DNA from 2 places in the Halomonas sp. B23F22_20 genome. Region 1 is predicted to be linked to the other one. Evidence: predicted binding sites of a transcription regulator. Region 1 holds the regulator's gene; the other holds the start of a gene.

Region 1 (3,412 bases):
ATGCTTACCGCGATGGCGCTGCGCAGAGATTGGCCGCTGCTGAGTTCGTCTACCAGCGGGCCCAGCAGCATGGCCGGCAGGTTGTCGATGGCATAGAAGCCGAGATCTTCCAGGGCTTGCAGGGCAATCGACTTGCCGGAGCCGGAGCGTCCGCTGATGATGACGAGTTGCATGACGGATCTCCTGGTCGGGGCGGACGCGGGGCTCAGCTGCGCCCGTTGGCGGCCGGGGCCTGTCGTCGAATGGCCTCAAGAAGGCAGTCGTGGAGCGCTCGCTGACTGTCGGCCCGGCGTAGTGCGCTGCGAGTTTCGGCGTCGTTCATCACGCTGGCCACCTGGCCGAGCAGGGCGAGATGAGCATCATCGGCCTCTTCAGGGACCAACAGGACGAATACCAGGTCAACGGGCTCGCCGTCGATGGCATCGAAGTCGACCGGTTCGGCGAGCTTGAGAAAGCCGGCGATGGGGGCCTTGCAGTGCGGGTTGCGGGAATGGGGGATGGCGACCCCATGTCCAATACCGGTACTGCCGAGGCGCTCACGACCGATCAGCCGGCTGAAGACCTCCTGGCTGTCGAGGCTCGGAGTGTTCTGGGCAATGAAGGTGCTGAAGAATTCCAGCACCCTCTTCTTGCTTCCCCCGGGCACACCGAACAGGGTGCGCTCCGGGGGCAGGATGGCTTCGAGAGACATGGCAGCTCAGCGGACGCTTGCGGCGCCCTGGGCGCGGGCCTGGGTTTTTTCCTTGTGCTTGACCAACTGGCGGTCCAGCTTGTCGGCAAGGGCGTCGATGGCAGCGTACATGTCGCCGTCCATCGCCTCGGCGTGTAGATCGGCACCGGCGGCATGCAGGGTGCAGGCGGCCTGCTGACGTTCCTTTTCGACGGAGAGCGTGACCTGCACGGTGGTGATGTTGTCGTAATGGCGCTCGAGGCGCGTGAGCTTCTCCTGCACGTAGTCACGCAGGGGATCGGTCAGTTCCACATGGTGGCCGGTGAGGTTGACTTGCATGACACGCTCCTTGCTCCTTGGGTGGTGATCCGATTGTAACCCTTTTTGGTGCCGTGCAAACCCCCCGCGCCAGGCGCTTTTCCACGCCCTTCTGGGGAGTCTCCCCGTGGTATCAGCCGAGACGCTTTCGCCGGCTGGACGAGGGGATCTGCATTGCCTCGCGGTACTTGGCGACGGTACGCCTGGCCACCTCGATGCCTTCCTCGGCGAGCAGTTCGACCAGCTTGCTGTCGGACAGTGGCTTGCGCGACGGCTCGTCCTGGATCAGTTTGCGAATACGGGCGCGGATGGCGGTGCTGGAGTGGGCATCCTCGCCGTCTCCGACCTGGCTCGAGAAGAAATACTTGAGCTCGAATACGCCGCGCGGGGTATGGATGAACTTCTGGGTGGTCACTCGCGAGATGGTCGATTCGTGCATCTCCACCGCCTGGGCAATGTCGGCCAGGATAAGCGGCTTCATCGCCTCCTCGCCCTGTTCGAGGAAGTCGATCTGGCGGGTCATCACCTCGCGTCCGACCCTGAGCAGGGTGTCGTTGCGGCTGGTCAGGCTCTTGATCAGCCAGCGAGCCTCCTGGAGATGGTCCTTGAGGAACTGGTTGTCGTCGCTCTTGTCGGCGCGGCGGATCAGGGCGGCATAGTCGGGCTGGATACGCAGCCGCGGCATGGCCTCGGGGTTGAGTTCGATGCGCCAGCCCTGTGGCGTGTGGCGAGCGACCAGGTCGGGAATCACGTAGTCGTTGTCGTCGCCCGCATAGGCGCTGCCCGGTCGTGGATCGAGGCCGCGAATCAGGGTGATGACACGGTCGAGGGCGTCGTCGTCGAGCCCCAGGCGTCGCTTGAGCAGGCGACGATCGTTACCGGCCAGGGCCTCCAGGAATTGACGCACCAGACGCCTGGCCTGGGGAAGTAGTGGCGTGTCATCGGGTAGCGTGGCGAGCTGCAGCATCAGGCACTCGCGTAGATCCCGGGCAAAGACCCCGGTGGGCTCGAACTGCTGCAGGCGCATCAGCACCGCTTCTACCTCGCGGGTGGCGAGCCCTGCCAGGCCCTGGGCACGCAGGCCGTCACGCAGCTCGTCCAGCGGCTGATCCAGATAGCCGTCGGCGTTGACCGCGTCGATCAGGCTCTCGGCGATGCGTGTCTCGCGCTCATCGAGGTCGCTCATGGCCAACTGCCAGCCGAGATGGCTTTGCAGGCTCTGGCCGGCGGCCTGACGCTCGAAGTCGGGGGCTTCGCCGCTGCCGCCGGCATCCTGGAAGGTGTCCGACCAGTCGCTGTCCACGGAGAGTTCCGCGGGAATCTCGTCGGACCAGTCGTCTTCCGGGGTCTCGCCGACCGCCTGTTCGCCGAAATCGTCCTCGAGCTCCAGCATGGGATTGGCTTCCAGCGCCTGCTGGATTTCCTGACGGAGGTCGAGGGTCGAGAGCTGCAACAGGCCGATCGCTTGTTGCAGCTGGGGCGTCATGGTCAGTTGGGTGCCGACGCGCAGTTGCAGGGATGCCTTCATGGCCATGGATGGTTCCACTCCTCCGGCGAAGAGTTTCCTACCCTAGTGCCCCGGATGGCGCCATGCAAGTGTTGATGAAGCAATTAGCATGCCAATGGCAATTGGCATGCCCGTCGTCGCTTGGCGACGCTATATCAGTGACTTGCGAAGCTGTTGAGCTTAGAGTCGGAAGTCCTGGCCGAGGTAGACGTCGCGTACGCGCTGGTTGGCCAGGATCTGTTCGGTGTCGCCCTTGGCGATGATCTGGCCGTCGCCGACGATGTAGGCGCCGTCGCAGATGTCCAGTGTCTCGCGGACGTTGTGATCGGTGATCAGCACCCCGATCTCACGGGCCTTGAGCTGGCGAATGATGCCCTTGATCTCGCCTACCGAGATGGGGTCGACGCCGGCGAAGGGCTCGTCGAGCAGGATGAAGTCAGGTTCGGTGGCCAGGGCTCGGGCGATCTCCACCCGTCGCCGCTCGCCGCCGGACAGGCTCATGCCCAGGTTGTCGCGAATATGGGTGACGTGGAAGTCCTCGAGCAGTTGTTCGAGGCGTTCGCGGCGCTGGGGACGGCCGAGATCGCGGCGGGTTTCGAGGATCGCCATGATGTTGTCGGCAACCGACAGTTTGCGGAAGATCGAGGCTTCCTGGGGCAGGTAGCCGATACCGGCTCGTGCCCGCTCGTGCATGGCGCTGCCCGAGAGGTCGTGGTCGTCGATGGAGACCTGCCCCGCGTCGGCCCGTACCAGGCCGACGATCATGTAGAAGGAGGTGGTCTTGCCGGCGCCGTTGGGGCCCAGCAGGCCGACGATGTGACCCTGGCGGATCTCCAGGCTGATGTCATGGACCACGCGGCGACGCTTGTAGCTCTTGGCCAGATGATGGGCGCTCAGGGTCTTCATTGGCCGTCCTG
Region 2 (3,412 bases), on a different contig from region 1:
GAAGCGGCTGGTCAGGATGCCGGTGCCGGAGGTCAGGGTCAGGAACTGGCCGCGGAAGCCGATCAGCCCGCGCGCCGGGATGATGAAGTCGAGGCGTACCCGGCCCTTGCCGTCGGGGTTCATGTTCTTGAGCTCGCCCTTGCGGTAGCCGAGCTCTTCCATGATGGCGCCCTGGTGCTGCTCCTCGCAGTCGATGATGACTTCTTCGTAGGGCTCCTGGGACACGCCGTCGATCTCGCGGATGATGACCTCGGGGCGGCCCACGGCCAGCTCGAAGCCTTCACGACGCATGCTCTCGATCAGCACCGAGAGGTGCAGTTCGCCGCGGCCGGAGACGATGAACTTCTCGGGGCTCTCGCCCTGCTCGACGCGCAGCGCGACGTTGTGGATCAGCTCCTGCTCGAGGCGATCCTTGATGTTGCGGCTGGTGACGAACTTGCCGTCCTTGCCGGCGAACGGCGAGTCGTTGACCTGGAAGGTCATCGACACGGTGGGCTCGTCCACGGTCAGTGCCGGCAGCGCCTCGACGGCGGCCGGGTCGCACAGCGTGTCGGAGATCGCCAGGTCCTCGATGCCGGTGATGCAGATGATGTCGCCGGCGGTGGCTTCTTCGGTCTGAACCCGCTCAAGACCCAGGTGGGTCATCACCTGGCCGATCTTGCCGCGACGGGTGTTGCCTTCCTTGGAGACGACGGTGACCTGCTGGTTCGGCTTGACGTTGCCGCGGGTGATGCGGCCCAGGCCGATGACGCCGACATAGCTGTTGTAGTCCAGCGCCGAGATCTGCATCTGCAACGGGCCATCCAGCTCGACCTTGGGCGGCTCGACGATGTCGACGATGGCCTTGAACATCGGCGACATGTCCTCGGCCAGCTGGTCCGGCTCGGGGCCGGCCACGCCGTTGAGCGCCGAGCAGTAGATGATCGGGAAGTCGAGCTGCTCGTCGCTGGCGCCGAGGTTGTCGAACAGATCGAAGATCTGGTCGATGACCCAGTCCGGGCGCGCGCCCGGGCGGTCGATCTTGTTGACCACCACGATCGGCTTGAGGCCCTGGTCGAAGGCCTTCTGGGTGACGAAGCGGGTCTGCGGCATCGGGCCGTCGACGGCGTCGACCATCAGCAGCACCGAGTCGACCATCGACATCACGCGCTCGACCTCGCCGCCGAAGTCGGCGTGTCCGGGCGTGTCGACGATGTTGATGTGGTAGTCGCGCTCGTCGGGGGCTTGCCAGCGGATCGCCGTGTTCTTGGCCAGGATGGTGATGCCGCGTTCCTTCTCCTGGTCGTTGGAGTCCATGATCCGTTCCTGGCCCTCGGCCTTGCGGTCCAGGGTGCCGGACTGCTGGAGGAGCTTGTCGACCAGGGTGGTCTTGCCGTGGTCGACGTGAGCGATGATGGCAATGTTGCGAAGATTCTCGATCACGACGGGATCCTGCTGGGAAAATTGGGGTGGCATTATAGGGTCAGGACCTTGACGCTACCAGCCTTGTCGGTGGGAAACCGGGGTGTTGGGCACTCCGACCCATGGATTCAAGGACCTGCGGGCGGTGACAGAATGTCGTCGGAAGGTGCGAGGGCGAGTCACTCTGTGCACCTTTATGGTGCGCTTAGCCAGTATTTGCGCCATTTGTGTGCGTTTTTGGTGCCCGTTGCGGCGCGGTGAGAGGGCATGGGGCGAAACGGTGATCTTGCACCTTCATGGCGCGATTTTTTTTCTTCTTTCATCTCAGGTTGTTATGCCATTTTGCATGAAGGTTGGCGCTATTTTGGCACGCTGGCTGCATTATTTGGGGCAGTGCCATGGTCGTGCATGGCGGCGTGGGCATCATGCCTGCGGCATGCTACAACGTCGACTGGACACTACCGCGACCGGCGACAGAGATAAGCGGAATACCCGATAACCAGCCATTACCCTGGAGGACCTCATGTCCGAGAAGACTCTCGCCCTGATCGAAGAACATGACGTGAAGTGGGTCGACCTGCGCTTCACCGACACCAAAGGCAAGGAACAGCACGTCACCATTCCGGCTCGCGACGTCGACGAGGAGTTCTTCGAGAACGGCCAGATGTTCGACGGCTCCTCCATCTCCGGCTGGAAGGGCATCAACGAGTCCGACATGATCCTGCGCCCGGAGGACGGCACCGGCTTCCTCGACCCCTTCACCGAAGACGCCACCCTGATCCTGCGCTGCGACATCATCGAGCCGGCCACCATGCAGGGCTACGAGCGTGACCCGCGCTCCATCGCCAAGCGCGCCGAGGCCTACCTTCAGTCCACCGGCCTGGGCGACACCGCCTTCTTCGGCCCCGAGCCCGAGTTCTTCATCTTCGACGAGGTGCACTGGAAAGCCGATATCGAAGGCGCCATGTACAAGATCACCTCCGAGGAAGGCGCCTGGGCCACCGACCGTCAGGTCGAAGGCGGCAACCTGGCGCACCGTCCGCGCGTCAAGGGCGGCTACTTCCCGGTGCCGCCGGTCGACAGCTTCCACGACATCCGCGGCGCCATGTGCAACACCCTCGAGGCCATCGGCCAGTCCGTCGAGGTGCACCACCACGAAGTCGCCAACGCCGGCCAGAACGAGATCGGCGTCAAGTTCAACACCCTGGTGAAGAAGGCCGACGAGCTTCAGGAAATGAAGTACGTGGTGCACAACGTGGCCCACGCCTACGGCAAGACCGCCACCTTCATGCCCAAGCCGCTGGTCGGTGACAACGGCTCCGGCATGCACGTCCACCAGTCCTTCTGGAAGGACGGCGAGAACCAGTTCGCCGGCGACCAGTACGCGGGCCTGTCCGAAATGGCGCTGTACTACATCGGTGGCATCATCAAGCACGCTCGTGCCCTGAACGCCTTCACCAACGCTTCTACCAACTCTTACAAGCGTCTGGTGCCGGGCTTCGAGGCGCCGGTGATGCTGGCCTACAGCGCCCGCAACCGCTCTGCCTCCATCCGCATCCCGTACACCGCCAGCCCGAAGGGCAAGCGCGTCGAGGCTCGTTTCCCCGACCCGACCGCCAACCCGTACCTGTGCTTCGCGGCGATGCTGATGGCCGGCATCGATGGCATCAAGAACAAGATCCACCCCGGCGATGCCATGGACAAGAACCTCTATGACCTGCCGCCGGAAGAGGGCAAGTCCATCCCGACCGTGGCCGAGAGTCTGGACCAGGCCCTGGCGGCACTGAACGAAGACCGTGCCTTCCTGACCGAGGGTGGCGTGTTCACCGACGAGATGATCGACGCCTACATCGAGCTCAAGGAAGAAGACGTCGAGCGCCTGCGCATGACCACGCATCCGGTCGAGTTCGACATGTACTACAGCTGCTGAGGCCGCGCGGCGCCTGGCGCCGCGCCCTGGCTTGAAAAGGCACGCCCGCGGGCGTGCCTTTTTTCATCTCACCGCGCTCTA

The links. Region 1 encodes sigma-54, which starts transcription at its own class of promoters, with help from an activator protein. Its sites were predicted from a motif close to TGGCACNNNNNTTGCTNT; they were not measured.
Region 2: the regulator sigma-54 is predicted to act here: its motif matches at 1,767-1,784, upstream of glnA (glutamate--ammonia ligase).

The regions. Positions count from the first base shown of each region.
Region 1 covers NZ_JBIEKH010000013.1:76,920-80,331, forward strand. Annotated here, with positions in the region: gene rapZ (RNase adapter RapZ) at 1-173, opposite strand, end outside; gene ACGTN6_RS12350 (PTS sugar transporter subunit IIA) at 206-691, opposite strand; gene hpf (ribosome hibernation-promoting factor, HPF/YfiA family) at 698-1,009, opposite strand; gene ACGTN6_RS12360 (RNA polymerase factor sigma-54) at 1,122-2,522, opposite strand; gene lptB (LPS export ABC transporter ATP-binding protein) at 2,676-3,401, opposite strand; gene lptA (lipopolysaccharide transport periplasmic protein LptA) at 3,398-3,412, opposite strand, start outside.
Region 2 covers NZ_JBIEKH010000019.1:40,183-43,594, forward strand. Annotated here, with positions in the region: gene typA (translational GTPase TypA) at 1-1,422, opposite strand, end outside; gene glnA (glutamate--ammonia ligase) at 1,925-3,331, shown strand.